DNA from 3 places in the Nonomuraea sp. NPDC050783 genome. Region 1 is predicted to be linked to each of the others. Evidence: riboswitches for the same ligand, from Rfam matches in the RefSeq annotation. Region 1 holds a riboswitch; each other region holds the start of a gene.
What was found. A riboswitch is a leader RNA that binds a small molecule or an ion and turns the genes downstream of it on or off. The one in region 1 is predicted to bind thiamine pyrophosphate.

Region 1 (9,666 bases):
TGAACCTCCTGACGAACGCGGGGTCCTCGGCGAGCGAGCGGTGCATGACCTTCAGCGCGACCGTCCGGTCGAGCCGGACGTCGAGCGCCAGGTAGACGGTCGCCATACCGCCCCGGGCGATCCGGCTCTCGATGCGATAGCGTCCATCGAGGAGCCGCCCGACCAGAGGGTCCGCAGTCGTCGTATCCACCCGGCTGAGTTTACGGGCGTTTTGGCACCGGCAGGGCCCGGCCGCCCGAAACCGATGCCGAGACGTGCTCGCCGCCACGCACCAGCGGCTCCGCCCGCCCGAGCGACCCCAGAGCCCCCAGAAGCCTCACGACAGCCCGGCCGCGACGGCCCGGCCGCGACGGCCCGGCCGCGACGGCCGGGCGGCGGCGCGGTCACGGCAGCGCGGTCACGGTGTCATGGGGGAGGACGCCTCGGCGTGGCGGCGGCGCGGGATGCGGCCCGCCTGGCGGGCCAGCCGCCCGGCCGTGACCGCCGCCTTCATGGCCGCGGCCATCAGGTCCGGCCGCTGCGCCCGGGTGACCGCGGTGGCCAGCAGCACCGCGTCGCAGCCCAGCTCCATCGCCAGCGCGGCGTCGCTGGCCGTGCCGATGCCCGCGTCGAGGATCACCGGCACCCCGGCGGCCTCCACGATCAGCTCGATGCTGTGCGGGTTGCGGATGCCGAGGCCCGACCCGATCGGCGCGCCCAGGGGCATCACGGCCGCGCAGCCGGCCTGCTCCAGCCGCCGGGCCAGCGCCGGGTCGTCGCCGATGTACGGCAGCACCACGAACCCGTCGGCCACCAGCCGCTCGGCCGCGTCGAACGTCTCGATCGGGTCCGGCAGCAGCGTCCGCTCGTCGGCGATGACCTCCAGCTTGACCCAGTTGGTGCCCAGCGCCTCGCGGGCCAGCCGGGCCGTCAGCACGGCATCGCCCGCGGTGAAGCAGCCGGCCGTGTTGGGCAGCACCTTGATGCCGCGCTCGCGCAGGACGTCCAGCACCGAGCCCCGCGCGTGCGGGTCGAGCCGCCGCATGGCGACCGTGGTCAGCTCGGTGCCGGAGGCCGCCAGCGCCTGGTCCAGCACCTCCAGGGAGGGGGCGCCGCCGGTGCCCATGATGAGCCGGGAGGAGAACTTCTCCCCGGCGATGATCAGATCATCCACCTTGCACCGCCGTCAGCACCTCCACGCGGTCGCTGTCGCGCAGCGCCGTGGTCTCCCAGGCGCCGCGCGTGACCACCTCGTCGTTCAGCGCCACGGCCACCCCGGTGGTCGCCGTGGTCAGGGTCCGCACGGCCTGCGCGACGGTCGTGCCGTCGGGGACCTCGTGCGCGGCCCCGTTGATCTGCACCTTCATGAGATCTCCCGAAATCTCGCCGGCGAGCACAGCGCCGCCAGCTCGCCCTCCTCGGCGCTCGTCTCCCCGGCGACCAGGGCCGCCGTGAGGGGCGCGAGCAGCACGCCTCCCCGGTGGTGGCCGGTGGCCAGGACGAGCCTCGCCGCGCCGTCCGGCCCAGTGAGTGAGCCAGTGAGTGAGCCAGTGAGCGGGCCGATGAGCGGCAGGTTGTCCGGCGTGCCGGGGCGCAGGCCCGCCACCACGTCGGCCAGCTCCAGCTCGGTCACGCCGGGCACCAGCTCCCTGGCGTCGCGCAGCAGCTCGTACAGGCCGCCGGCGGTCACCCGGGTGTCGAAGCCCAGCTCCTCCTGGGTCGCGCCGACCACCAGCTCGCCGTCGCCCCGGGGGACGAGGTAGACGGACGAGCCGTGGACGGTGCCGCGTACGCACCGGCTCAGCAGCGGCTGCGGCGAGCGCAGGCGCAGGATCTGCCCCTTGACCGGGCGCACCGGCACCCCGGCCAGCCCGGCGCTCCAGGCACCGGCCGCCAGCACCACCCGCCCGGCCCGCAGCTCGCCCGGCCCGCCCGCCGCGCCCCGGCCCGCCGCGCCTTGGCGCGCCGCGCCTTGGCGCGCCGCGCCTTGGCCCGTCACGCCTTGGCCCGTCACGCCTTGGTCTGCCGCGCCTTGGTCTGCCGCGTCCTGGCCCGCTGCGCCCCGGCCCGCCTCCAGGCGTACGCCGGTGACCACGCCGTTCTCCCGCAGCAGCTCGGTGGCGCGGGCGCGCACCAGCGGCACCCCCAGCCGCTCCAGCGCGGCCAGCAGCGCCGCCGTCACGCGGCGCGGATCCACCCAGGCGTCGCCCGAGGCCAGCAGCCCGCCGCGCACCGACGGCGCCAGCATCGGCTCCAGGCGGCGGCACTCGCGCCCGGTCAGCCGCTCGACCGGCAGCCCCAGCTTCTCCATGAACGCGGCCAGCTCGTCCAGCGCCGCGAGGTCGTCGGCGCCGAAGGCCACGTCGAGCGTGCCCTCCGCGCGCAGGTCCACGGTGTCGGCACCGGGCAGGCCCGCGTCGGCGGCCAGCTCGGCGGCGAAGGCCGGCCAGCGCCGCAGCGACGCCATGCCCAGCCGCAGCAGCGGCTCCTCGGTGTAGGTCACCTCGCTGACGGGCGCCAGCATCCCGGCCGCCGCGTGCGAGGCGCCTCCGGCGGGGTGCGGATCGACCACGGTGACCGGCCGCTCCGCCCGCGCCAGCCGCCACGCCACGGACAGCCCGACGATCCCGCCGCCGACGACCAGGACCGCGTCGGGGGGCACCTCCGCCGGCACGCCGGCGGGCACCTCCGCTGTGACATCCGCCGCGACATCCGCTGTGACATCCACCGGCACGTCCACTGGGCGCTCCCTTCGCCGGCATGATCCGGATCAGGTGTCTTGCGGTCGAAGGCCCGTCACAGCCTTCCTCTCAGCCCGGTGCGGCCGGACTCCCGCGCGTCTTACGCTCTCCAGCCTACGGCCTCGCCGCCATGCCCGGACACGCCCCCCTTGCACCCTCCGGCCCGGCCTCCGTCTATGGTCTTGCTCGTGGACCATGTCGTGGTGGTGGGAGCGGGCCTGGCGGGCGTGCGCACGGCCGAGGCGCTGCGCGCGCGGGGGTTCGGCGGCGAGATCACCCTGGTGGGGCGGGAGCGCCACCGCCCCTACGACCGCCCGCCGCTGACCAAGAGCGTGCTGCTCGGCGAGTCCGACACCACGTTCGTCGAGACGGACCTGGCCGCGCTGCGCGTCACGTTCCGCCCCGGCGTGTCCGCCGTCGCGCTGCGCTCAGGGGTCGTCGAGACCACCGAGGGCGAGCTGCGCCACGACGGCCTGGTCATCGCCACCGGGGCCGAGCCGGTCCGGTTGCCCGGCGACGGCCCGCAGTACGTCCTGCGCACCCTCGACGACGCCCACGAGCTGCGGGCCGCGCTCGTCCCCGGCGCCCGGGTCGCGATCATCGGGGCCGGCTGGATCGGCGCCGAGGTGGCCACCGCCGCCCGCCGCGCCGGCTGCGCGGTCACCGTGATCGAGGCCGGCCCCGCCCCGCTGGCCACCGCCGTCGGCGCGGAGATCGGCGCCCGCACCGAGCGCTGGTACGAGGGCATCGACCTGCGCCTGGAGACGATGGTCCACGCCGTCGAGGAGGGCGGCGTGGAGCTGGTCGGCGGCGAGTTCGTGGACGCGCACGTGGTCGTCGCCGGCATCGGCGTGCGCCCGGCCGTCGAGTGGCTGGCCGACGCCGACCTCGACCTGCACAACGGCGTCGTCGTGGACGAGCGCCTGCGTGCCTCCCTGCCCGGCACGGTCGCGGTCGGCGACTGCGCCGCCTGGTGGTCGCGCCGCTTCGGGACCAGGCTCCGGGTCGAGCACTGGGACACCGCGCTCAACGCCCCCGAGGTCGCCGCCGCGACCCTGCTCGGCGAGGACGCCGTCTACGACCCGGTGCCGTACTTCTGGTCGGAGCAGTTCGGGCACATGGTCCAGTACGCCGGCCACCACCCGGCGGGCGAGCGCCTGCTCTACCGCGGCGGCCCGGAGGGCAAGTGGTCGGCCGTCTGGCTGAAGGGCGACGGCACGATCGCCGCGGTGTTCGCCGTCGATCGCCCGCGGGATCTCGTCCAGGGCCGCCGGCTCATCGACGCGGGCTCCCGGCTGGACGCGGAACGCCTGGTAGATCCAGAAGTGCCCCTACGGGATTGTGTTGTTTGAGCAAGCACGCCATGTGGTAGTTGTGGTTCCGTGACGCTTTCTGTTGCGCAGATCGACCGGGAGACCGACCAACTCGTCAACGAGTGGCTCACGCTCCCCGAAGTGGCCCGGCGCCTCGACCTCTCGATCGGGCGGGCCAAGCAACTCCTCAAGGACCACAAGCTCCTCGGCGTGCGCCGGGAGGGCAGCGGTGCGCCGCAGGTGCCCGCGGTGTTCCTCGACGGGAAGGACGTGATGAAGGGCCTGCCCGGCACGCTGACCGTGCTGCAGGACGCCGGCTACGACGACGTCGAGTCCCTGCGCTGGCTCTTCACCCCCGACGACTCCCTGCCCGGCTCGCCCATCGAGGCGATCAGGGCCGGCCGTCACACGGAGGTCAAGCGGCGTGCCCAAGCCCTCGCTTTCTGAGGCCCGCCTCTATCTCTGCACCGACGGCCGCCGCGACCGCGGCGACCTGGCGCAGTTCCTCGACACGGTGCTGGCAGGCGGCGTGGACATCATCCAGCTGCGGGAGAAGGGCCTGGAGGCACGCGACGAACTCGCCCTCCTGGAGGTCTTCCGCGACGCCTGCGACCGGCACGGCAAGCTGCTGGCGGTCAACGACCGGGCGGACATCGCCTACGCCGCCCGTCCCGACGTGCTCCACCTGGGGCAGGACGACCTTCCCTTGACGGTCGCGCGAGAGATACTCGGCGACGACATCGTCATCGGACGGTCCACCCACTCCGCCGCCGAGGCGTCCGCCGCGGCCGTGGAGGAGGGCGTCGACTACTTCTGCTGCGGGCCCGTCTGGCCCACGCCCACCAAGCCCGGCCGCCCCGCGCCCGGCCCGTCGCTGCTGCGGCACGCGGCGTCGCTGGACACCTCGCGGCCGTGGTTCGGGATCGGCGGCATCGACCTCGCCAACCTGGACGAGGTCCTGTCGTACGGCGTGCGCCGGGTCGTGGTCGTGCGGGCGATCACCGACGCCGACGACCCCGGCGCGGCGGCGGCCGAGTTCGCCAAGCGCCTGGCCGCAGCGGCCTGACCCGTCACCCGACCACCGACGCCGCCCTCCCCGCACGGGGGAGGGCGGCGTCGTCGCGCCGGGGGCCGTCGGGCCGCGCGGTCGGGCCCGGCGCGGTCGGGCCACACGCGGTCAGGCCCGGCGCCGTTGGATCGGGAGCCGCCGGATCGGGAGCCGTCGGATCGGGAGCCGCCGGGTCGTCAGGTGCTGCGGGAGGTGGCGGCGACCGCCAGCTCCTTCAGCGCCGCGCGGGCCTCCTCGGTGACCGGAGCCCGGTCCAGCGCGGACAGCGCCTCGCCCAGGTAGTCGCCGATCAGACGCTCGCACTCGTCCAGCGCGCCCGTGCCCTCGATGACGCGGCGCAGCGTGGCCACCCCGCCCTCGTCCAGCCCGGGGTCGCCGAGCAGCCGCCGCACGGTCGCGGCGTCACCGGGGGAGGCGGCGGCCAGCGTGCGGGCCACCAGCATGGTGCGCTTGCCCTCGCGCAGGTCGTCGCCGGCGGGCTTGCCGGTCTGCGCCGGGTCGCCGAAGACGCCCAGGATGTCGTCGCGCAGCTGGAAGGCGATGCCGACCGCCTGGCCGTAGCCGGTGCACAGCTCGTCCATCCAGGGGGTGAGCTTGCGCGCGGCCAGCGCCAGGCCGAGCCGCAGCGGCTGCTCCACCGAGTACTTGCCGCTCTTGAACAGCGCCACCCGCAGCGCCGACTCGAAGGTGTTCTCCCCGTGCGCCTGCTCCAGCAGGTCGAGGTACTGGCCGCACATCAGCTCGGTGCGCATGTGGTCGTGCACCGGCTGGGCCGCCTCCAGCGACTCGCGCGGCAGGCCGCTGGTGCGCCACATCTCGCCCGACCAGATCAGCAGCAGGTTGCCCAGCAGGATCGCCGCGCCCTCGCCGAACTGCTCGGCCGAGCCGTGCCAGCCGGCCTTCTCGTGCAGGGTCTCGAAGCGGCGGTGCGCCGACGGCATGCCCCTGCGCAGGTCGCTCTTGTCCATCACGTCGTCATGGACGAGCGCGCTGGCCTGCAGCAGCTCCAGCGAGGCCGCCGCGGTGAAGATGGCGGGGTCGTCCGCGCCGCCCGCGCCGCGCCACCCCCAGTAGCAGAACGCGGGCCGCAGCCGCTTGCCGCCGGCCAGCAGGTCCTCGGCTGCCGCGCGCAGCGGCCGGAAATCGGGGTCGCCGGAGGCGGGCAGCTGGCGTTCGACGAAGGCGCCCAGGGCACGCTCCACGCGCGTGCGCAGGACGTCCATGCTCGCGGCGTCAGTGGTCATGTCTCCGAGACTAGTGGCCGGTCGGAGCGGTTCCGATCCGGGCCGGGGTGAGGTCCGCGAGCCGCCGGGGTGACGGCCGGGGGCCTCCGTGCCCGGCCCGGCTGCCTGTAGCCTTGGACCATGGCGCTCGGACGACCCTCCATCCTGCCGGGACGTGTCCCCACCGTCCGCGACATGCTCGCCGCCGGCGGCCGCACGTTCTCCTTCGAGTTCTTCCCGCCCAAGACCGACGAGGGCGAGCGGCAGCTCTGGAAGGCGATCAGGGAGCTGGAGTCGTTGCGGCCGACGTTCGTGTCGGTCACCTACGGCGCCGGCGGCTCCACCCGCGACCGCACCGTCGACATCGTCGAGCGCATCGCCCACGACACCACGCTCACCCCGGTGGCCCACTTCACCGCGGTCAACCACTCCGTCCGCGAGCTGCGCCACCTGGTCGGGCGCTTCGCCGACGCCGGGGTGCGCAACATCCTGGCCGTGCGCGGCGACCCGCCCGGCGACCCCACCGGCGAGTGGGTGCGGCACCCGGAGGGCGTGCTCTACGCCGAGGAGCTGGTGCGGCTGATCCGGCAGGCGGGCGACTTCTGCGTGGGCGTGGCGGCCTTCCCCTTCAAGCATCCGCGCTCGCCGTCCATCGAGTCCGACACCGAATACTTCGTGCGCAAGTGCCGGGCCGGCGCCGACTACGCGATCACGCAGATGTTCTTCCAGGCCGACGACTACCTGCGGCTGCGCGACCGGGTGGCGGCCCGGGGCTGCGACACGCCGATCATCCCGTGCATCATGCCGGTGACGCAGATGAGCACGATCGCGCGCTCCGAGCAGCTGTCGGGGGCGCCGTTCCCGCCCGACGTGGCGGCGCGCTTCGAGGCGGTCAAGGACGACCCGGCGGCGGTGCGGCGGCTCGGCATCGACCACGGCGCCGAGTTGTGCCAGCGGCTGCTGGACGAGGGCGCGCCGGGCATCCACTTCATCACCTTCAACCGCTCCAGCGCCTCGCGGGAGGTCTTCCAGCGCCTCGCGCCGGCTTCCTTGCCCGCCTGACATCCGCCCGCAGGGGGATCGGGCGGATGGCGGCGGGGAACTCCCATCGGACGGTAACGGAACGGTCACTCTCCGCCATCGTCATGCCCCGGCCCATGACACGGCAAACCCTGGTCTAGGAAAGGGGCAGCGGGCGGCCCGCGACGGCGTACTCCTCGTAGCCGCCGGGGAAGACGAACCCGCTGAGCAGGTCGGTGAAGCCGAGGCTGGCGTACAGATGGCGGGCCGCGGTCGGCCGGTCGTGGGTGGACAGCACGGCCGAGCGCTCGGGGCGGCCCGCGCAGAGCGTCCTGATCATGGCGCGGCCGATGCCCTTGCCCTGGTGGTCGGGGTGGACGTGGATCTCGGCCAGCTCGAAGGCGTGGCCCAGCCAGGCGTGGGCGACCTCGCGGCCCGACCGCTCGGCGAGCGCCCTGAACACCACGTCGTGCCACCACTGCCCGGGCGCGCCGCGGAAGCCGTAGGCGAAGCCCGCGACCACCGGCTCCCCGCGCCCGCCCGGCGCCGACGGTGAGTCGCGCAACTCCGCGAAATAGCACTGGAAATAGGGATATGACGCGTGGTTGCGCATGATGGCCTTGCGGCCGGTGATCTGGTCCGCGGGCGGGTTCATCGCGTCCGCGTAGATGCCGATCACCGTCTCCAGCCGCTCGGTGAACTCGGCCGGCCCCGCCCCGCGAAACTCGATCACCCGTCGCACCTTACTCGACGTCCACCGGAGTGCCCCCGGTGATCCGTACGAGCTCGTCGAACGTGGTCGGGAAGACCGTCAGCGGATGGCCGCCGGCCGCCCACACCACCTCGTGCTTGCTCAGCCAGTTGTCCACCAGGGTGCGCACCGGCGCCGGGTGCCCGACCGGGGCCACGCCGCCGATGGGCTGGCCGGTCGCCGCCCGGACGAACTCCGGGGTGGCCCGGCGCACGCTCGTCGCGCCCGCCGTACGCGCGACGAGCGCGGTGTCCACGCGGTGCGCGCCGCTCGTCAGCACCAGCAGCGGCGCGCCGTCGGCGTCGAAGATCAGGCTGTTGGCGATCGCCCCGACCTCGCAGCCGAGCTGCGCCGCGGCGCTCGCCGCGGTCGGCGCCTTCTCCGGCAGCACGATGACCTCGCCGCCCGCGCCCAGCTCCCGCAGTGCGGACTGCACGACGACGGCGTTGGGAGGCAACTTCTCAGACATGGGGACACTCTAAACAGGTTGACGGCTTCATTACCGGTTCATGGTGACTGGTGTAGGGTCCTTTGATCCGCTGTTCACGGCAGGAGAGGTGATACAGGTGGGGGTCGCACGGCTGTCCGGGACGGCTGCTCTGCTGACGGCGGGGGCCGTCGCGCTGGCGGGATGCGGAGCGACGGCGGCGCGCCCGGCACCCGCCCACTCGTCCGCCCACTCGTCCGCCCACTCGTCCACACGGTCGCCTGCTCCGGCGCCCGTCCAGGCCCGGCCGGGCGGGGGCGCCGCCGCGCAGGCCGGCCCCGCCGCCACCACCTCGGCCGCCACCCCGGCCGCCGCCCCGCGCAAGACGCTGCGGCTGGGCGCCAAGGGCAAGGCCGTCACCTGGATGCAGCGGCGGCTCGCCGACCTGGGCTACCGCCCCGGCAGCGCCGACGGCCGGTACGGCGGCACCACGCTGGCGGCCGTCTGGGCGTTCCAGAAGGTCAACGGCATCAGGCCGACCAGCACGATCGCCAGGCGCACCTGGGAGGCCCTGGAGAGCCCGAGGGCTCCCAAGGTCCTGGTGCCCCGCGGCCGGCCGACCCGCGCCGAGGTCAACCTCACCAAGCAGATCATGGTCCTGTACGTCGGCGGGCAGCCGAAGCTCATCACCCACATCTCCTCCGGCAGCGGCGTCCCGTACTGCGAGACCGCGGTGTGGCAGGGCAAGGAGCAGCGCTTCTGCGGCTCGGCCAGGACGCCCACCGGCGACTACCGGACCACCTGGCGCGCGAGCGGCTGGCACAGGTCCTACCTCGGCGAGCTGTACAACCCGATCTTCTTCAACGGCGGCATCGCCTTCCACGGCGCGCTGTCGGTGCCGCTCTCGCCGGCCTCCCACGGCTGCGTGCGCATGCCGATGAACGTGGCCGAAGTGCTGCCCGGCCTGCTCGGCAAGGGCGTGCCGGTGCACGTGCGCGGCCGGTTCGCGGGCCTGTGAGCTAGCTAGCCCGCCTCTCCCGGGTGGGCGGCGTCCCAGCGGCTCCTGGCCGCCTCCATCGCGTCCTTGTGCTCCCTCGACCAGCCGGCCAGGCCCTCGATCGCCGTGGCCAGGCTCAGGCCGAT
Region 2 (9,666 bases), on a different contig from region 1:
GCAGGCAACACGGGCAGCACGGGCAGCGAGGAGCCCATCAGTCCTCCAGCGGCTCGTAGCGGTAGCCCACGCCCCACACCGTGACGATCCTGCGCGGCGCGGTCGGATCGGGCTCGATCTTCTCCCGCAGCCGCCGCACGTGCACCGTCACCGTGGACGAGTCGCCGAACGACCACCCCCACACCTGGTCCAGCAGCGCCGACCGGCTGAACGCCTGGCGCGGGTTGCGCATGAGGTAGGCCAGCAGGTCGAACTCGCGGGCGGTCAGCAGGACCTCGGCGCCGCCCAGCCGCGCCTCGTGCGCCCCGACGTCCACCACCAGGTCGCCGTCGCGCAGCACCCCGGTGCCGCCGGTGACGGAGGCGCCCCTGGCCCGCCGCAGCACCGACTGCACCCGCAGGGCCAGCTCGCGCGGGCTGAACGGCTTGACCACGTAGTCGTCGGCCCCCGTCTCCAGGCCGACCACCCGGTCGATCTCCTCGCCCAGGGCGGTCAGCATGATCACCGGCACCGGCCACCGCTCCCTGAGCTTCCTGCACACCTGGAGCCCGTCCAGCTTGGGCAGCATGAGGTCGAGCACCATGAGGTCCGGCGGGCGGGCCAGGGCCCGGCGCAGCGCCTCCGCCCCGTCGCCGACGCACTCGACCTCGTGCCCGTCGCGCTCCAGATAGCGGGCGACCACCTCGGAGACGGTCGGGTCGTCCTCGACCACCAGGATGCGGGTGTTCACGCCCTCACGGTACGGCCGGATCCGCCGCGACGGCCGGGGACGTCATCACTCCGTAAGATCACCACATAAGCCTCGCAGCGCATGCCCCGAGGACGTACGGTGGCCTCATGAGTAGAGTCGTGATGCTCGTCATAGGGACCCTGCTGGGTCTCTTCGTGCTGTTCAACTTCCTCCTGCCGCTGCTGGCGGGTCTGTTCAAGCTGGCTCTGATCGTCGGAGTGATCGCTCTGCTCGTGTTCGTCGCGGTCACCGTCATGAGCAAGTCCTCGCGATCGCGTTGACGCAGCTCCTGTTCGACCCGTGGCTGGCCGGGGTCACCCTGGTGGCGATCCTGCTGCTGGCCACGTGGGCGGCCACGTTGCTGCCCGTTCTCGGCGGTGAGCCCCCCGGCTTCCCGCTGGTCTACGCGCGCCGTACGGCGTTCCAGCGCCAGCGCGATCCCGACGCGGCCGGGCGGTCGCGTCCGCGAGCTCCTTAGGCATGCCCCGCTTTCCTGGGTAAGCGGGGCTCGCCGGTGTGCGCGGGCCCCTTCTCCGTCATGAAAGGGCTCGCCTCAAATGATCGATTCTCTTGTCACGTTCGTCGTCGGCCTGGCCGGGGGCGACGCCGCGCTCGCGATCGTGTTGTTCACCCTGGCCGTGCGGCTCCTGCTGCTGCCGCTCGGCGTGCGTCAGGCCCGTACCGCGAGGATCCGAGAGCGGCTCGCACCGAAGCTGCGCGAGCTGCGGAAGCGCTACGCGCGCGACCCCGAGCGGCTGGCCGGGAAGACCAGGGAGCTGTACGCCGGGGAGGGCAGCTCGCCGTTCGCCGGGTTCCTGCCGATGCTCGCGCAGCTGCCGTTCCTGTGGCTGATGTTCCGGGTGGCCACGCATCCGACCGCACTGGCCGGCCACACGTTGTTCGGGGCGCCGCTGGGGCAGCAGCTCGCGGGCATGGTGGCCCATTACGGTCTGCTCAGTGCTCCGGTTTCGGTCTTCGCCTTGGTGATCGTGCTGGTCGCGGCGGTGGCCTGGCTGTCCGCCCGGAACATCAGGATCGGCGACGACCAGCCGGAGCTGGTGAGGAAGCTCAGCCGGCTCGCGCCCTACGGGTCGGTGGCGGCCGCGCTCGTGCTCCCGCTGGCGGCCGCGCTCTACCTGCTGGTGTCCACGGCATGGGCGAGCGCCGAGCGGGCCGTGCTGTACCGCCGCCCGGCAGTCGCCTAACCCGCCTCTTTCAACGCCGCGACCTGCCCGTTCATCGAGGTGGACGGAGGAGCGGGCAGGATCGCCCACACCGTCGTCGTGTCGCCGTCGTGGCGCACCCCCCAGCTCTCGGCCACGTACTCCACGATGCCCAGCCCCCGCCCGCCGAGCGAGGACAGCGTCGGGCGGCCCGCCCGTGGCTCCGTCGCCGCGCCCCCGTCGCTGACCGCCACCTCGATGTGGTCGTCGCTGCGCAGCCAGGCCACCCTCACCATGCCCGACGGCAGCGGATGCGCGTGCCGCAGCGCGTTGCTCAGCAGCTCGCTCACCACGAGCACCGCATCGTCGATCGCTGCGGAGAAGACGCCGCTGTCCTGCAGGTCAGTGCTCAGACGCTGGCGGGCGACAGCGACGCTGGACGGCGCGTACGGCAGCAGCACCACGCTTGACACACCCACCTCCCCGTTCCCTGTGCCCCCGCGGGAACACTCCCCGGTACGACCGAAATGCCCCGTTACTCAATCCCAGAAACCGCATCTCGATCACAGCTTGTACACATTGGACGATAGGTCAGCTCAACCGTGACCACCCCGTTACCGCATCGGTGTGTCGGATCCGATAGGGCCGGCGCCTCTCAGGACCAGCCGCATTCTGGTGCCCCCTCCAGGGCGCGGATGCGCGCTCACGTCTCCCCCTTGTGCCCTCGCCAGGCTGCGGACGATGTAGAGCCCGAGCCCCACTCCACCAAACCTCCTCCGGTCGCCGCTGTCCACCTGGACGAACCGTTCGAAGATCCGCTCCCGGTCGGCGGCGGCGATGCCGACGCCTTCGTCGTCCACCACGACGACCACGTTGTCGTCCTCCGGCCACGCCTCCACGCTGATCAGCCCGCCCTTCGGCGAGTACTTGAAGGCGTTCTCCAGGAGCTGGCCCAGCACGATGTCCGTGGCCAGCGCGTCGCCCAGCACGTACGGCAGCCCGTCGCCGATCGCGACCTCCACCCGGTGCCGGTCCGACAGGGCGGGCAGCCCCAGCGTGGCCGCGTGGATGCGCTCGGCCAGGTCGAACTCCTCGATGCTCACCTTGAGCTCGTCCGCGCCGGCCCGCGCGCCGAGCAGCAGGTGGTCCATGAGCTGCCCGAGGGACCTGGACCGCTCGGCGATGGTGTGCACGGCCGCGCGGCGTTCGAGATCGCTCAGCTTGTCCCAGCGCGCGTCCAGCGTCGAGGCGAACCCCCGCACGATCGTGATCGGGGTGCGCAGCTCGTGGCTGGTGGTGGCGAGGAAGAGGTCCTTGGCCTCCTCCAGCTCCTTGGCCCTGGTGACGTCGCGGAAGTCGACCACGGTCTCGCCGGTCTCCTCGATCCGCGCGCTCACCACGTCCAGCCACCGCCCGGTCTCCAGCTGGAAGGTGAGCTTCCCCCCGGGCTCGGGCAGGGGGAACGGCGGGGGCCCGCCGAGCACGGCCGGCGCGGGGATCGCGGTGATCTCGGCGGCGGCCGGGTTCCAGCGCACGACGTGCCCGGCCTCGTCGAGCACGGCGATGCCGTCGGCGCTGGCGTCGAAGACGGCCCGCTCGTGGGCCCGCTGCCGCACCGCCTCCTGGTAGGCGACGGCGTTGCCGACCGCGATGCCCGCGTGCCCGGCCAGCAGCTCCAGCAGCTCCAGCTCCAGGTGCCCGGGCGCGCGCCGGGCGAACAGAGCGTAGAGCGCGCCGTACGGCCGCCCGCCGACCGCGGCCAGGCCGAGCGCGATCGTGTGCAGCCCGTCCAGCCGGGCCCACACCAGGTCGTCGAGGCCGCTCGACTCCAGCAGCACGGTCTTGCCGGTGCGTAAGAGCCGGTCCACCAGGCTCGTACGCAGGTCCGCGGTGGTGCCGCGGATGGCGCCGGGAAGCTGGTAGGTGCTCACCAGCCGCAGCCGGTCGCGCTCGATGAGCACGAACCCGCCCGCGTCCGCCCCGGTCAGCTCGGTCAGGCTGGCCGAGATCCGGTCGAGCACGGCCGACAGCTCCAGGTCGGAGTTGATGTCGCCGACCACGTCGGTGAGCCGGCGCACCAGCCGGGCCCGGCGGGCCATGCGGCTCCTGGCCACCTTGTCGGTCCTGGCCAGGTGATGGACGCACACGTAGCCGGCCACGGCGCTGCCGAGCCGCAGCGCGCTGATGTCCACCCGCACGTCGAGCAGGCCGCCGTCGCTGCGCAGGCGCTTGGTGCGCACCGACACCTGGCCGCCGGTGCGTACGCGTTCGAGCACCGCGTTGTGCTCGGCGGTCAGCTCCGGCGGGACGATCGGCGCCCGGCGCCCCAGCATCTCGGCCGCGGTCCAGCCGAAGAGCCGCTCGGCGGCCTCGTTCCAGACCAGCACGCTCTGGTCCCTGTCGACCACCACGACGGCGTTGGGCGAGCTGGAGAGCACCGCGCGGGCGATCTCGTCGTCACTACCGGCCCATTGATCCCCCACTCCTCCATAGTGCACGTGGCGCGGTGAGCGCGCCGGGCGATCCGTCCGATACGCTGCGGTCACGAAGATTCCCAGGAGGAGCTGAGGTCATGACGAGCGGCGATCTGGACGCCCTGCTGCGTGTGACCTCCAGCACGTACCGGGGGGAGAGCCCTCCCGACGTCGCGTTCGGCACGTACGACGGCGCCGTGGGCCGGCTGGTGCTGGCGGTGACCGCCAAGGGCACCGTGGCCTGCTCCTTCGAGCCGGAGCACAACGTCTTCGAGCTGATCAGCCGCAACGTCGGCCGCTTCATCGGCCCCGACCCGCGCCGCCTCGACCCGGTGCGCCGCGAGCTGGACGCCTACTTCTCCGGGCGGCTGCGGGCCTTCGCCACGCCGGTCGACCTGGCACTGGCCACGCCGTTCGCCCGCACGGTGCTGCAGAAGACCCTGGCGGTCCCCTACGGCACCACCACGACGCTGGAGCGCATCGGCGAGAGCATCGGCCGGCCGCGCGCGCTGCGGGCGATCGGCAACGCGCTGGCCTCCAACCCCGTCTGCGTGATCGTGCCCTGCCACCGGGTGGTGCGCGAGGACGGCGGTCTCGGCGACTACGCGGGCGGCGTGGCCGCCAAGCAGCACCTGCTCAACGTCGAACGGCGCGCCACGACCGGCCCGTGAGCAGCCCGACGGCCAGCGTCACCAGCGCCGCCACCAGGGCCGCGCCGAGGGCGCCGTTCATCCACGGCTGGCGGGCGAAGCCGATCGCGGCGCGCGTGCCGGCCCAGAACGCGTCCCACGCCGGCAGCGTGGGCGTCGAGGTGGTCAGCCAGTAGGCGGCGAAGCCGAGGGCCCACGGCACCAGCATGTTCCAGCGCGAGGGGGCGCTCTCGCTGGTGTCCCAGGAGCGGGCGAACAGGAAGTAGTCCACGGCCAGCACCGCGAACATCGGCACGAAGACCGCGCCGATCACGCCGAGGAACGCGCCGTAGGAGGTCACGTCCACGACCAGGGCGATCGCGGTGATCAGCAGGCCGATCGCGCCGGAGAGGACGCGCCGGTCCACGCGCGGCATGAGGTTCTGCAGGGACACGGTCGTGGAGTAGACGTTCGCGAACGACTGGTCGCTCTCGCGCAGCACCAGGATGCCGAAGAACAGCGCCCCGGCCGGCACCGCCACGAACGGGGCGAACACCGCCGTGCTGTCGGCCGTCACCGCCGCCGAGCCGGCGATGGCGACCGCGTACACGCCCAGCCCGAGGCAGGCGACCTGGGCCAGCGTGTAGCCGCCGACGACGCCGGTGAACGCGGCGCGGCCGGAGCGGGAGTGCCGGGCGAAGTCGGCGGCCATCGGCACCCAGGAGACCGACAGCGCGATCACGTAGTCCACGGCGGCCGGGAACGCGGTCCAGGTGCCGCCGCCGTGCGTGGGGGCCTCGTTCAGAAAGAACCAGGCGAACCAGATCATCGACAGGATCACGCCGGCCGTGACGTAGCGGCGCAGCAGCCGGATCGCGCCGAGCGGCCAGATGGTCAGCACGGTGGTGAGCACCCCGGCGACGAGCACCCACACCTGGTAGGGGATGCCGCCGAAGATCGCGGTCGCGGCCTTGGCGATCACCCACAGCTCGAACGCGCCCCAGCCGAGCATCTGGACGACGTTCAGCACCGTGGGGACGTAGGAGATCTTCGCGCCGAACAGCCCGCGCAGCAGCACCATCGCCGGCTGCCCGGTGCGGGTGCCGGGAACGGCCGACAGCCCCACCATGGCGGTGCCGACGAGGCTGCCGACCAGCGCCGCCATGAGGGCGGCCGCCAGGCTGAGCGGGGCGTTGCCGAGGGGGTCGAGCAGGAACAGCGCCCCGGAGAAGCCGAGGAGGCTGACCCCGAGGTTGGCCCAGAGGGCACCCTGGTCGAGGACGCCCAGCGTCTTCGGCGGGGCCCCTTCGAGGGTCAGCGGCACTTCGTCGGCGACACGCGCCATCGCACACTCCCTACGCCGGCATTACCCGGACAGGTTCAGGCGGTCGGCAGCAGCGGTATCTGCCCTCTCAGCCTGGTTGCCCCAAGCTCCCGCGACGATCTGCAGTTGGTGCCCCCATGATGCCTCACCCGGCGCCGCGAGCGCCATATGGGGCATTCGCGCCCGGAGGGCTCACGCCACGAAGGGCTCCTGGCCGGTCTCGCTGACCATGGGACGGTGCGCGGCCTGCCACGACTGCATGCCGCCGCCGACGTTGACGGCCTCGCGTCCGAGCTGGTTGAGCCAGGCCGCGACCTGCAACGAGCGCCCGCCGACCCGGCAGACGACGTAGACCGGGCGGTCGGCGGGGATCTCCTCGACGCGCCCCTGGATCTGGGTCATCGGGATGTGCACGGCGTCCGGCGCGTGGCCCGCCAGCCATTCGTCCTGCTCGCGGACGTCGAGCAGGTAGGCGTCGTCGGGCACGGCGGTGGCCTCGATCTCGGGAACGGTCATGCCTCCATTGTCCCCGGCTACTTGAGCAGCTTGGACAGGCGGCGGTCGGCCAGCGGCTTGCCGCCCGTCTGGCAGGTGGGGCAGTACTGGAGCGAGGAGTCGGCGAACGACACCTCGCGGATGGTGTCGCCGCACACGTCGCAGGGCTGGCCGGTGCGGTTGTGCACCCGCAGCCCCGACTTCTTCTCCGCCTTGAGGTCCTTGGCCGCCAGGCCGTGCGCCCGCTCGACGGCCTCGGCCAGCGTGGTGACGATGGCCTCGTGCAGGTCGGCGATCTGGGCGTCGGTCAGGGTCGAAGCGATCTTGAACGGGGACATCCTGGCGGCGTGCAGCACCTCGTCGGAGTAGGCGTTGCCGATGCCGGCGATCACCTTCTGGTCGCGCAGCAGGCCCTTGATCTGGGTGCGGTTGCCGCCGATGATGCGCTTGAGCGCCTCGACGGTGAAGGACGGGTCGAGGGGGTCGGGGCCGAGGGCGGCGATGCCGGGCACCTCGTCCGGATTTTTCGTGACATAGACGGCCAGCCGCTTCTGCGTCCCCGCCTCCGTCAGCTCGAACCCCGGCGCCCTGCCCGCACCGCCGGGCCCGTCGTCGTCCGGCGCGAACCGCACCCGCACCGCCAGCGGGCCCTTCCCCGGCCGGACCGGCCTGGCGCCCGACAGGTCCTCGCGCCAGCGCAGCCACCCCGCCCGGGCCAGGTGGATGACCAGGTGCAGCCCGTCGCAGTCGAGGTCGAGGAACTTGCCGTGCCTGGCCACCCCGGTGACCGTCAGGCCGCCGAGCGCGCTGACCGGCGGATCGAACGTCTTGAGCACCTGGATGCCGACCACGTCGACAGCCATGATCGATCGGCCCACCGCCCGCTCGCGCAGGAAGTGAGCCAGGGACTCCACCTCGGGAAGCTCCGGCATGCCCCCAGGGTACGGCGCCGAGCACGGCGCGCGACGCCACCGGAACGGCCGCGGCCGGGCGGCTAGTGTCGAGGCATGACGAAGGTGACGATCGCCGAAGAGCTCCTCCTGCTGGCCCACGGCGAGGACGACGGCAAGCAGCTCATCAGCGCCACCCAGCTCGACCCCGCCCTGGGCGGCGCGCTCCTGGCCGAGCTCGCCGTCGAGGGCCGCGTGGAGCTGTCGGACAAGAAGCTCGTGCTCACCAGCTCCGCGCCGCTCGGCGACGACGAGCTGGACGCCACGCTCACCCGCATCGCCGAGGACGGCAAGGAGCGCAAGCCCGCCTGGTGGGTGCAGCGCCTCCAGTCGGCCAAGCTGCGCAAGCGGCTGCTCACCAAGCTCGCCCAGGCCGGGGTGCTGACCGAGGAGCGGGGCAAGGTGCTCGGGATCTTCCCCGTCACCCGCTGGCCGGAGGCCGATCCGGCGGTGGAGGCCGAGGTCAGGGAGCGAGTGGCGGCGGCGCTGGGCGGGGCGGACCCCGACGCCCGCACCGCCGTCCTGATCGCGATCATGCACGCCGCCAAGCTGGACCGCAAGGCGTTCCCCGGCGCGAGCAGGCAGCGGGTGAAGGAGATCGCCGAGGGCGCCTGGGCGGGCGACGCGGTGGCCAAGGCCATCGCGGCCATCAACGCCGCCACCGTGACCGCGATCACCGCCGCCACCGTCGCCGCCACCACCGCCTCCTCCGGCTAACCGGCTAGCCGGCTAACCGGCCCCGAGCGGGTGGCCCCGGTCAGGTGCCGTCGGCGATGTCCTTCGGCACCGGCTTGTCGTTCTTCAGCGCGTCGAACAGGGCCACGGCCTTGGTCCGGTCCCACTTGACCGCCGCACCGCCGCCGGCCACGACCTCGTTCCCGCCGAACGGCACCACGGTCGTCACCGGGCTGTCGCCCATCGACATGCCGAGCGACAACATGTCGAACACGCCCGTCCCGTCGTCCACCTGGACGGCGTCCGTGGCGCTCATGGCCAGCGGGATCGAGGTGAACGGGTTGATCAGCACGCCGGGGCTGGCCGCCTTCTTCACCACCGCGCCCAGGAACTGCCGCTGCCGCTTGGTCCGCTCGAAGTCGGGCAGCGCGCCACCCTTCCTGGTGCGGACGTAGCCGAGGGCCTGGGCGCCGTTGAGCACCTGGGTGCCCTTCTTCAGCTTGAGCCCGGCCTTGGGGTCGTCCACGTCGGCCCGCACGTTGATCTCGACGCCGCCGACCGCGTCCACGATGCCCACGAACCCGGCGAACCCGATCTCCATGTAGTTGTCGATGTGCACGCCGGTGACCGTCTCCACGGTGCGGACCAGCAGCTTCGGGCCGCCGATGGCGTAGGCGGAGTTGAGCTTGTCGCGCCCCTTGCCGGGGATGGTGACGGCCGAGTCGCGGGGCAGGCTGACCAGTGTGGGCTTGTCGCCGGTGTCGGGGATGTGCAGCAGCATCATCGAGTCCGTACGCTGCCCGACGGCCCGCCCGGTGGCCAGCTTCTTGCGGTCGGCCGCCGACAGGCCCTTGCGGCTGTCGGAGCCGACCAGCAGCCAGTTGGTGCCGGGAGTGTCGCCGGGGCGGCCCTCGTAGTCGTCGAGGACGCCCTCGATGCCGGTGAGCCGCGAATTGATCCAGAAGAGCATGGCGATGCCCATCACCAGCAGCGCGACCACGAACGCGGCGACGATCCGCACGATCAGCCGGCCGGACGGCCTCTTGCGCGGCCCCCTGGGCGGCCCCGCCGGGTGCCGCTCCGGCGGCTCCCCTCCACCGCCGCGAGGGGACCTGAGCGGCCGGACCGGGCCGTCGCCGGAGCGTTCCCTGCCGTAGACGCGCGAGCGGCCCTTGGGCGGCTCGCCCTCGTACCCGGCGCGGGGGGCGGGCGTCTGCGGGCCGGGC
Region 3 (9,666 bases), on a different contig from region 1:
TGCCCTCCTCCTCCAGCCACGCGCTGATCGGCGGCCTGGTCGGCTCCGCCATCGCCTCCGCCAGCGTCGTGCACTGGGACGGGGTCCTGGAGAAGGTCGTCGTCCCGATGATTTTGTCGCCGGTGATCGGGTTCACGCTGGCGGCACTCATCATGATCGCCATCTACTGGATCTTCCGGCACAGCCAGCCGGGCAAGACCAACCGCGGCTTCCGCTACGCCCAGACCGTCTCCGCCGCCGCCATGGCGCTCGGGCACGGCCTCCAGGACGCGCAGAAGACGATGGGTGTGATCTTCCTGGCGCTCACCGTCGGCGGATTCGCCTCCCCCGGCGACGACATCCCGCAGTGGGTCATCCTGGCGGCCGCGGGGGCGATCTCCCTCGGCACGTACTCGGGCGGCTGGCGGATCATGCGTACGCTGGGCCGGCGCATCATCGCCCTCGACCCGCCGCAGGGCTTCGCCGCGGAGTCGGCGGCGGCGAGCGTCCTGTACGTGGCCGCGATGGGGTTCGGGGCGCCCATCTCCACCACGCACACGATCACTACGGCGATCATGGGTGTCGGCGCCACCAAGCGGCTCAGTGCCGTGCGGTGGGGCGTGGCCGGCAACATCGTGACCGCCTGGATCCTGACCATCCCGGCCGCGGCCCTGGTGGCCGCCGTCTCCTACTTCGTCCTGCACGCCATCGTGGAGTAGCCGGAGTAGCCGGAGCGCAGCCGGAGCAGCCGGAGCACAGCCGGAACAGCGCAGCGCAGGGGGCGGCTCGCCAGCGTCGTCGAGTCGCCGGTCCCGGCCGCGCGTACGCCGCCCGCCCGCCCGCCTGACCTCGCCGTGCCCGTCACACGGCCGCGACGTCACACGGTCGCACGTCATACGGCCGCGTACATCACGTCCACGTCCCAGCGGGCGAAGCCCAGTGCCTCGTACAGCCGGATCGCGGGCGTGTTGGCCTCGTCCACGTACAGCATGGCCTGGCCCAGGCCGCGGGCGCGCAGGTGGGCGAGGCCGGCCAGGGTGAGGGCCTTGCCCAGGCCGGTGCCCTGCTGGGAGGGGTCCACGCCGACGACGTACACCTCGCCCAGCGGCTCGTGGCCGTGGTCGGAGGAGCCGTGGATCTTCGTCCAGTGGAAGCCGGCCAGCCGGTCGCCGCGGAAGGCCAGGAAGAAGCCCTCCGGTTCGAACCAGGGCTCCCGCTCGCGCCGCAGCAGGTCGTCCGCGGTCCACGCGCCCTGCTCGGGGTGGTGGGCGAAGGCGGCGGCGTTGACCTTGAGCCACGCCTCCTCGTCCTGGCCGGGCACGAACGTCCGCAGCCGCACCCCCTCGGGCAGCGTGTACGGCTCCAGCGGCGCGAACAGCGAGCGGCGCATCTGCCACAACGAGCGCACCCGCTCCATGCCGAAGGCCGCCGCGAGCGCGCCCGCCGCCGGGTGGCCGCCGTGGGCCCACAGGCGCAGCCGGCCGCCGGTCAGGTCGAGCACCGAGCGCAGCAGGTGGGCGCCGTTGCCGTGGCGGCGGTGGGCCGGGTGGATGACCAGCTCGGCGCTCGGCCCCTCGACCTCGTCGGTCGGATCGACGTGGGCATAACCTGCCAGAACATCCTGCTGGTAGAGCAGGAGCGAGCGGGCCCGCGGGTCGCCGCCGTAGCGGAGGTGGAGCATCACGTGCTCGTTGAGCGGGCGGACGCCGTCGGCCTCCGTCGCCGCCTCCACCAGGCCGAGCACCTCGGCGATCTCTGTGTCGTCCAGTCGTTCCCTGATGTCCACGCGCGCGCTCACAAGCAGAACTCTAGGCGTACGACTGGCAAATAACGCCATGCGACGGCCCGGCAAATCGTTACCTTTGCGACATTGGCCGCATAGATTCCCGCTCTAACGTCTTAGGCCATGACGTCTCGTTCCTTCCTCCGGCTGGCTCTCGCCGGAGCGGTCGCCACGGGCGCGGTCGCGCTGGCCGCCCTTCCGGCGACCGCGAGCGCGAACGGCAAGGCACCGCGCACGGTTCCGGTGCGGCTGCTCGCGCTCAACGACTTCCACGGAAACCTCGAACCCCCGACCGGTTCCTCCGGCCGCATGGTGGACGAGAGCGGCAACACCGTCGAGGCCGGCGGCGCGGCGTACATCGCCACGCACCTGAAGGCCCTGACCGACCGGAACACGATCGCCGTGGCCCAGGGCGACCTCATCGGCGCCTCGCCGCTGATCTCGGCGGCCTACCACGACGAGCCCTCCGTCGAGTTCTTGGACAAGCTGGGGCTCAAGGTCGCCGCGGTGGGCAACCACGAGTTCGACGAGGGGTACGCCGAGCTGCGCCGCATCATGGACGGCGGCTGCCACCCGGTCGACGGCTGCTCGCCGGCCGGTCAGTGGAAGGGCGCCGGGTTCGACTACGTGGGCGCCAACGTGCTGTTCAAGAACCCGAACGAGAGGACCGACGCGCTCGCCTCGCTCGGCGCCAAGCAGGCCCAGGCCAAGAAGCTCATGGCCGACTGGGGCGTGCCCGCGCTGCCGCCGGTCAGCGTCAAGTGGATGAACGGCGTGCCGATCGGCTTCATCGGCCTGGTCACCCAGACCACCCCGAACATCGTCACCGCCGAGGGCATCAAGAACCTCAAGTTCATCGACGAGGTCAAGGCCGCGAACGTGGCCTCCAAGATCCTCAAGCTGGTGGGCGTCAAGGCGCAGGTCGTGCTCGTGCACGAGGGTGACCAGGTCACCGCCGGGCAGTCGCCGGACGCCTGCTCGGCCGTCCCCGGCGCGGGCAACCGCATCGCCACGCAGGTGGACCCCGAGGTGGACCTCGTGCTCAGCGGGCACTCGCACCAGGCGTACATCTGCACGGTCAAGGACCCGGCGGGCAACGACCGGCTCTTCTCCCAGGGCGGCTCGTTCGGGCGGGTCATCACGCAGGTGGACCTCAAGGTCGACCTGAAGAGCCTGGACATCGACCGCGCGTCGGTCGTCGCGGACAACCACGTGGTGACGCGGACGGTCACCCCGGATCCTGAAATCTCTGCCTTCGTGCAGACGTGGAAGGACCGCGTGGCCCCGGTCGCCAACAAGCCCGTCGGCACCATCACCGCGGACATCACCAACACCGCCACCCCGTCCGGCGAGTCCCCGCTCGGCGACCTCATCGCCGACGCCCAGCTCGCCGCCACCAGGACCGGCGGCAACGCGCAGATCGCGCTGATGAACCCGGGCGGCGTGCGTGCCTCGCTGTCCTACGCCTCCTCCCCGGCCGGCGAGGGCGACGGCGTGGTCACCTACGGCGAGGCGTTCACCGTCCAGCCGTTCAACAACCTCATGCAGGTCGTGACGCTGACCGGTGCCCAGCTCAAGACGGTGCTGGAGCAGCAGTTCACCGGCGGCCCCAACAACCAGGCGTTCACCAAGATCCTCCAGCCCTCCGCGAACTTCACCTACACCTACAGCCGCGGCGCCGCCTGGGGCTCGAAGGTGTCGGACATGAAGATCGACGGCGTGCCGGTGACGGACACCCAGACCATCCGGGTCGCGGCGAACAACTTCCTGGTCGGCGGCGGTGACGCCTTCACCGCCTTCACCGGGGGCACCGACCTGTGGAGCGGGCCGCTGGACATCGACGCCTTCGTCGACCACCTCGGCAGGAACAACCCCGTCGCCCCGCCCGCCACCAACCGCATCACCGTGGTCGACTGACCTCACCGCGACGGGCCCGTCCCCTGCCCCGGCCGGGGGCGGGCCCCCGTAAATCCGGTTGACCGGAACCGGGCCCGCCGAGCATCCTCCGACAGGTGCGCATCGAGTTCATCAGGATCGCCGCCGCCGACGACGACACCGACGGCGCCGAAGCCGACGCCCTCGCCGACTTCCTGGCGGGCGAGGACTGGCCCTACCACGCCGGCACCCAGGACCGCGAGACCGTCCGCCGCCGGGCCGCCGAGGGCGGCTACGACGACGCGAGCAACCGGACGTTCTGGATCCTGGCCGACGGCGAGCGCGCCGGCCTGGTCAGGCTGCAGGACCTCGACGAGGACACGCCGATGTTCGACCTGCGCGTCCGGGCCGCCTGGCGCGGGCGGGGCATCGGTACGGCGGCCGTCGGCTGGCTGACCCGCCACGTGTTCACCGAGCTGCCCGAGGTGAACCGCATCGAGGGCACCACCCGCCAGGACAACCACGCCATGCGGGCGGCCTTCCGCAGGAACGGCTACGCCAAGGAGGCCCACTACCGGCAGGCGTGGCCCGCCCCCGACGGGACGCTCCGGGACGCGGTCGGCTACGCGATCCTGCGCGGCGACTGGCTGTCGGGCAGGGTCACCGCGCCCGACTGGGACGACGAGCGCGCCTGAACCCGCAGCTCACCGGCGCCCGCAGCTCACCGGCGCCCGGTGCTCACCGGCGCCCGGTGCTCATCTGAGCTCCGAGCTGAGCAGCCCCATCATGAGGAAGTCGTGCCGCTTGCCCCTGGTGCGGAACGACTCCCGCCGGCGCCCCTCCTCCACGAACCCGACCTTCGTGTACGCCCGCACCGCCGCCACGTTGTCGGCCACCACCCACAACGTCAGCCGGTGCAGGCCCATCTCCTCGAAGGCGTAGCGGGCGATCACCCGCAGCGCGTCGGTGGCGTAGCCGCGGCCCCACCGGTCGCGCGCGCCGATGGCGATGCTCTGCACCTCGGCCTCGCCGTGCCGGAAGTCGGTGTCGCCGAGCGCGACGTAGCCGACGAACGCGCCGTCGTCGAGCGCCTCGATGCCGAGCACCATCTGCTCGAAGGTGTTGCGCGGCCGGTTCTGGCCCTTCTCCATGTTCTGGGCCAGTGAGATCGGCGGCTCGCTGTCCATCCAGACGCCCAGCTCGGGGTCGTGGTACCAGCGCCACAGGGGCTCGCTGTCGGCCGGCTCCAGGGCCCTGAGTCGTACGAGTTCTCCAGTCAGCACGCCGGCCAGGTCTACCAGCGGGGCACGGCCGGCCGCAAAGGAATTTCGGCCGGTTTCGGCGGCGAACACAGCGGGTAAGGCCGTCGTTGATTTCTGAGCTGCCTGGTGTTCAGGAGCCACAGATGTCCCTTATCACGCTCACGCCCGCCGCCCGTGAAGCGCTGCGTGACGACGAAGTGGTGTTCTTCGACTGGCACGTGACCGGCCTGTGCTGCGCGGACGCCGGCGAGTTCTCGGTCCGGCCACTGCGCCGCTCCCGCCTTCCGAAGCAGGCGCGCAGCCTGCTGCCCGACGTGGTGTACGCGCACCCCACCGCCTGGGTGCACCTGGCCGAGCTGCCGGTCACGATCGACTGCCGCCCGCTGTGGCGCTGGCGGCGCATCACCACCGATCTGCCGCCGGACGCCGGTCTGCGCTGCTGCCTGGGGCGCCCGCCGTACGGCTCTTCCCGTGGGAGGTAACCGGTGAAGCTGCGTTCCATCATCATCTGGACGGCGGTCGCCGTCGTGGGCGCCGTCGGCTGGGCCGTGCTCGCCCTGTCCAGGGGCGAGAACGTCAACGCGGTGTGGCTGCTGTGCGCGGCGCTCGGCTCGTACGCCATCGCCTACCGGTTCTACGCCCGGTTCATCGTGCGCCGGGTGCTGGGGGCCGACGACCGCCGGGCGACCCCGGCCGAGCGGCTCGACAACGGCATCGACTACCAGCCGACGGACCGCCGCATCCTGTTCGGCCACCACTTCGCCGCCATCGCCGGGGCCGGGCCGCTGGTCGGGCCCGTGCTGGCCGCCCAGATGGGCTACCTGCCCGGCACCATCTGGATCATCGCGGGCGTCATCTTCGCCGGGGCCGTCCAGGACATGGTGGTCCTGTTCTTCTCGATGCGCCGCAACGGCCGCAGCCTGGGTCAGATGGCCCGCGAGGAGATCGGGCCGGTCGGCGGGGCGGCGGCGCTCGTCGCGGTCTTCGCCATCATGATCATCCTGCTGGCCGTGCTGGCGCTCGTCGTGGTCAACGCGCTCGCGCGGTCGCCGTGGGGCGTCTTCTCGATCGCGATGACCATCCCGATCGCCCTGTTCATGGGCTTCTACCTGCGGGTGCTGCGGCCGGGCAGGGTCGTCGAGACGACCGTGATCGGGGTCGCGCTGCTCGTCCTGGCGATCGTGGCGGGCGGCTGGGTGCAGGCGTCGAGCTGGGCGCCGGCCTTCACGCTGAGCCCGTCGGCGCTGGCGCTGTGGCTCATCGCGTACGGGTTCGTGGCCGCGGTGCTGCCGGTGTGGATGTTGCTCGCGCCGCGCGACTACCTGTCCACGTTCATGAAGATCGGCACGATCGCGCTGATCGCGGTCGGCATCGCCGTCACGATGCCGCCGCTGCGCACCACGGCCTTCACCGACTTCGCCTTCAACGGCAAGGGGCCGGTCTTCGCGGGCTCGCTGTTCCCGTTCGTGTTCATCATCATCGCCTGCGGGGCGCTGTCCGGGTTCCACTCGCTGATCTCCTCCGGCACCACGCCCAAGATGATCCAGAAGGAGACGCAGGTCCGCATGATCGGGTACGGCTCCATGCTCATGGAGTCGTTCGTGGCCGTGATGGCGATCACCGCGGCCTGCGTGTTGTCGCCGGGCCTCTACTTCGCGATGAACGCCCCGGCCGGCGTGGTCGGCGCCACCGTCCAGTCGGCCTCCCAGGCGGTCGCGAACCTGGGCTTCACGATCACCCCCGAGCAGCTCCAGGCCGCGGCGGCGGCCGTGCAGGAGCAGACGCTGATCGCCCGCACCGGCGGCGCGCCGACGCTGGCCGTCGGCATCTCGCAGATCTTCAGCGGCTTCCTCGGCGGCACCGGGCTGCAGGCGTTCTGGTACCACTTCGCGATCATGTTCGAGGCGCTGTTCATCCTCACCACCGTGGACGCCGGCACCCGGGTGGGCCGGTTCATGCTCCAGGACACCGTCGGCAACCTGTGGAAGCCGATGGCCCGGGTGAGCTGGTGGCCGGGCCTGGTGGCCTCCAGCGCGGTGGTCGTGGCGGCCTGGGGCTACTTCCTCTACCAGGGCGTCAACGACCCGCTCGGCGGCATCAACCAGCTCTTCCCGCTGTTCGGCATCGCCAACCAGCTCCTCGCTGCGGTGGCGCTCACCGTGGCCACGACCCTGCTGATCAAGAGCGGGCGGCTCAGGTGGGCCTGGGTGACGGCGGTGCCGCTGGCCTGGGACGTCGCGGTCACGCTGACGGCGAGCTACCAGAAGGTCTTCTCGGCCGACCCGACGCTCGGCTTCTTCGCCCAGCGCGACCGCTACCAGACCGCCCTCGACCAGGGACGGCTGCTCGCGCCCGCCAAGTCCGCGGACGCGATGCGGCAGGTCGTCGTCAACTCCACCGTGGACGGCGTCCTGGCCGCGCTGTTCGCCGTCATGATCATCATCGTCATCCTGGACGCGGCCCGGGTGTGGACGAAGGCGATCAGGGCGGGCGCGCCGCTGCCGACCACGGAGGCGCCGTTCGAGGAGTCGAGGATCCTGGCGCCGTCCGGGCTCATCGCCACCCGCGCGGAGAAGGAGGCGATGGCCGCCAGGACCGCCGCGCCCGGCTGACCGGCGGGCGGATCAGGGCGCGAGCCAGCGGGCCGTCGGCCAGCCCTCGCGCCGCCACGCGCTGTCCCAGAACATCCACTCGTACGCCGCCGCCGTCCGGTAGGCCCGCTCCATCGCCTCCCGCGTGGCCGGGTCCGCCGCGGCGGCGAGCCGGTCGGCGATGGCCTTGGCCTGCTCGACCGAGGCCGCGAACTCCGGGTCCGAGTACGTGGAGATCCACTTGCCGTACGGGTGGCCGTCCAGGTCGCCCGCGCGCTTCAGCAGCGCCGTGCCCACGTCCTGGTAGATCCAGAAGCACGGCAGCACCGCCGCCACCAGCACGGGGTACGCCGCCGACAGCGCCGTGGCCTGGAGGAACGACGCGTAGGCCAGGCACGTCGGCGAGGTGGCGAGCCCGGCCGCGTCGGCGCCCAGCTCGGCCACGTAGCCGGCGTGCAGCAGGCGCTCGGCGGCCAGCGCGGTGTGCGCGCTGAGGGCGAAGAACGCCGCCTCCTCCGGGTCCGCGGCCCGCGCCGAGGCGGTGGCCAGGGCCTTGGAGAAGGACTCCAGGTAGCGGGCGTCCTGCACGATGTAGAACGCGAACCGGTCGGGGTCGAGGGTGCCGTCGCCGAGCGCGGCGTTGAACGGGTGCTCGTGGATGGCGGTCATCAGGTCGGCCGTGCGCAGCCACATGTCATCGCAGAACATGACGTCCCTTCGCTAGTGCGAGCTAGATCAGGTTCGACGGGTGTGATCTCAGCCCGGCTCGGCCGCCGGGCACCCCGCGTCAGTCGATCACTGTAACAGGGGCTCGGATCCGCGGCTCGGGCGGGAGCCCGGTCCAGCGCAGCCCGGCCGTCAGGAGGCCGTTCTCGCCGGTGGCCTCGCCGTGGCGGGTCGGATACAGGTAGCGGGTCATGATCTGTGCCGTTGTTCCCGATATCGTGGACGGGGTGACCGGCGATGAGACGCGCGAGGGCGTGACGCTGACCAATCTCGACCAGCCGCTGTTCGACGGGGCCGAGGCCACCAAGCGCGACCTGGTCGACTATCTCGACGCGGTGTCCGGGCGGCTCGTCCCGGCGCTGCGCGACCGGGCGCTCTCGGTCGTCCGGGTACGGCCGGGGCAGGAGCCGTTCATGCAGAAGAACCTGCCCAAGTACGCGCCCCCGTGGATCGAGCGCGTCTCGGTGTGGGCGGAGGCCTCGCACCGGCAGGTGACGTACGCGCTGGCCAACGACCGGCGCACGCTCATCTGGTTCGGCAACCAGCGGGCGGTGGAGTACCACCCCGCGCTGTACGCCGGCCACCACTTCACCCACCTGGTGCTGGACCTCGACCCGCCCGAGGGCACGGAGTCGTTCGGGCTGGCGGTGCGGGCGGCGTTCCTGGTGCGGCAGGCGCTGGAGGAGGCCGGGCTGGCGGGCGCGGTGAAGACCAGCGGGGCCAAGGGCGTGCACGTGTTCGTGCCGGTGGAGGCGGGCATCCCGGCCGAGGACCTGGCCGCCGCCACCCGCGCGCTGGGGGCCCGTGCCGAGCGGGCCGACCCGGCGCTGGCCACGACGGCGTTCATCAGGGAGGACCGCGCGGGCAAGGTCTTCATCGACTCGACCCGGGCGGGCGGCGCGACGGTCGTGGCCGCCTACAGCCCGCGCGTCCGGCCCGGGGCGCCGGTGTCCTTCCCGGTGTCCTGGGCGGACCTCGACCGGGTGGCGCCGCGCGACTTCACCATCAGGACGGTGCCCGCGCTGGTCGAGGAGGCGGATCCGTGGGCCGCCGCCATGCCGGCGCCGCAGGCCCTGCCCGCCGACCTCGTCGAGGAGGGGCACGCGATCCCGGTCGCCCGGGTGCAGGCCATGCACGAGGGCAAACGCCGGGCCCGCGCCCGCGCGCGCGGCAACGAGTCCTGAAATCTCAGAATTTGCGGGGTTAATGGGCCTTTTCAGCGTGTGAAGTGCGAGTTACGTTCGCGTTCGGCGCGGCTCGGGGGAAAACGCCCGCCTTCCCTGTCCCCGGCAAGCTGGGAGTTCGCCGCATGCGTATGCGCAGATACGCCCTCGCACTCGCCTTACCCGTCGCCCTGCTCACCACGGCCCTCGCCTCCGCCACCCCGGCGCAGGCGGGCGGCCTCGACGACGTCTTCGCCAAGCTGCTCGTCAAGCAGGTCAAGGGCACG

Region 2: it holds a riboswitch for thiamine pyrophosphate, as region 1 does, so the genes downstream of both, AB0H75_RS47200 (cytosine permease) here and AB0H75_RS10125 (FAD-dependent oxidoreductase) in region 1, are expected to answer to the same signal.
Region 3: it holds a riboswitch for thiamine pyrophosphate, as region 1 does, so the genes downstream of both, AB0H75_RS39610 (TenA family protein) here and AB0H75_RS10125 (FAD-dependent oxidoreductase) in region 1, are expected to answer to the same signal.

The regions. Positions count from the first base shown of each region.
Region 1 covers NZ_JBFAHK010000003.1:428,915-438,580, reverse strand. The annotation lists gene AB0H75_RS10140 (PASTA domain-containing protein) at 1-190, opposite strand, end outside; gene AB0H75_RS10135 (thiazole synthase) at 398-1,153, opposite strand; gene thiS (sulfur carrier protein ThiS) at 1,146-1,346, opposite strand; gene AB0H75_RS10125 (FAD-dependent oxidoreductase) at 1,343-2,707, opposite strand; TPP riboswitch at 2,710-2,825, opposite strand; gene AB0H75_RS10120 (NAD(P)/FAD-dependent oxidoreductase) at 2,909-4,072, shown strand; gene AB0H75_RS10115 (Rv2175c family DNA-binding protein) at 4,103-4,480, shown strand; gene thiE (thiamine phosphate synthase) at 4,458-5,099, shown strand; gene AB0H75_RS10105 (polyprenyl synthetase family protein) at 5,279-6,346, opposite strand; gene metF (methylenetetrahydrofolate reductase [NAD(P)H]) at 6,467-7,387, shown strand; gene AB0H75_RS10095 (GNAT family N-acetyltransferase) at 7,503-8,078, opposite strand; gene AB0H75_RS10090 (YbaK/EbsC family protein) at 8,089-8,565, opposite strand; gene AB0H75_RS10085 (L,D-transpeptidase family protein) at 8,663-9,541, shown strand; gene AB0H75_RS10080 (winged helix-turn-helix transcriptional regulator) at 9,547-9,666, opposite strand, start outside.
Region 2 covers NZ_JBFAHK010000038.1:32,566-42,231, forward strand. The annotation lists gene AB0H75_RS47160 (sensor histidine kinase) at 1-38, opposite strand, end outside; gene AB0H75_RS47165 (response regulator transcription factor) at 38-730, opposite strand; gene AB0H75_RS47170 (hypothetical protein) at 838-1,011, shown strand; gene AB0H75_RS47175 (DUF6412 domain-containing protein) at 1,008-1,208, shown strand; gene AB0H75_RS47180 (YidC/Oxa1 family membrane protein insertase) at 1,288-1,935, shown strand; gene AB0H75_RS47185 (ATP-binding protein) at 1,932-2,366, opposite strand; gene AB0H75_RS47190 (ATP-binding protein) at 2,508-4,376, opposite strand; gene AB0H75_RS47195 (methylated-DNA--[protein]-cysteine S-methyltransferase) at 4,466-5,038, shown strand; gene AB0H75_RS47200 (cytosine permease) at 5,004-6,341, opposite strand; TPP riboswitch at 6,331-6,444, opposite strand; gene AB0H75_RS47205 (rhodanese-like domain-containing protein) at 6,513-6,836, opposite strand; gene AB0H75_RS47210 (Fpg/Nei family DNA glycosylase) at 6,854-7,747, opposite strand; gene AB0H75_RS47215 (GPP34 family phosphoprotein) at 7,823-8,482, shown strand; gene AB0H75_RS47220 (LCP family protein) at 8,523-9,666, opposite strand, start outside.
Region 3 covers NZ_JBFAHK010000021.1:134,962-144,627, reverse strand. The annotation lists gene AB0H75_RS39645 (anion permease) at 1-698, shown strand, start outside; gene mshD (mycothiol synthase) at 872-1,777, opposite strand; gene AB0H75_RS39635 (bifunctional UDP-sugar hydrolase/5'-nucleotidase) at 1,886-3,679, shown strand; gene AB0H75_RS39630 (GNAT family N-acetyltransferase) at 3,775-4,332, shown strand; gene AB0H75_RS39625 (GNAT family N-acetyltransferase) at 4,393-4,920, opposite strand; gene AB0H75_RS39620 (hypothetical protein) at 5,043-5,381, shown strand; gene AB0H75_RS39615 (carbon starvation CstA family protein) at 5,385-7,511, shown strand; gene AB0H75_RS39610 (TenA family protein) at 7,524-8,198, opposite strand; TPP riboswitch at 8,186-8,285, opposite strand; gene AB0H75_RS39605 (hypothetical protein) at 8,278-8,409, opposite strand; gene AB0H75_RS39600 (DNA polymerase domain-containing protein) at 8,444-9,400, shown strand; gene AB0H75_RS39595 (M28 family metallopeptidase) at 9,526-9,666, shown strand, end outside.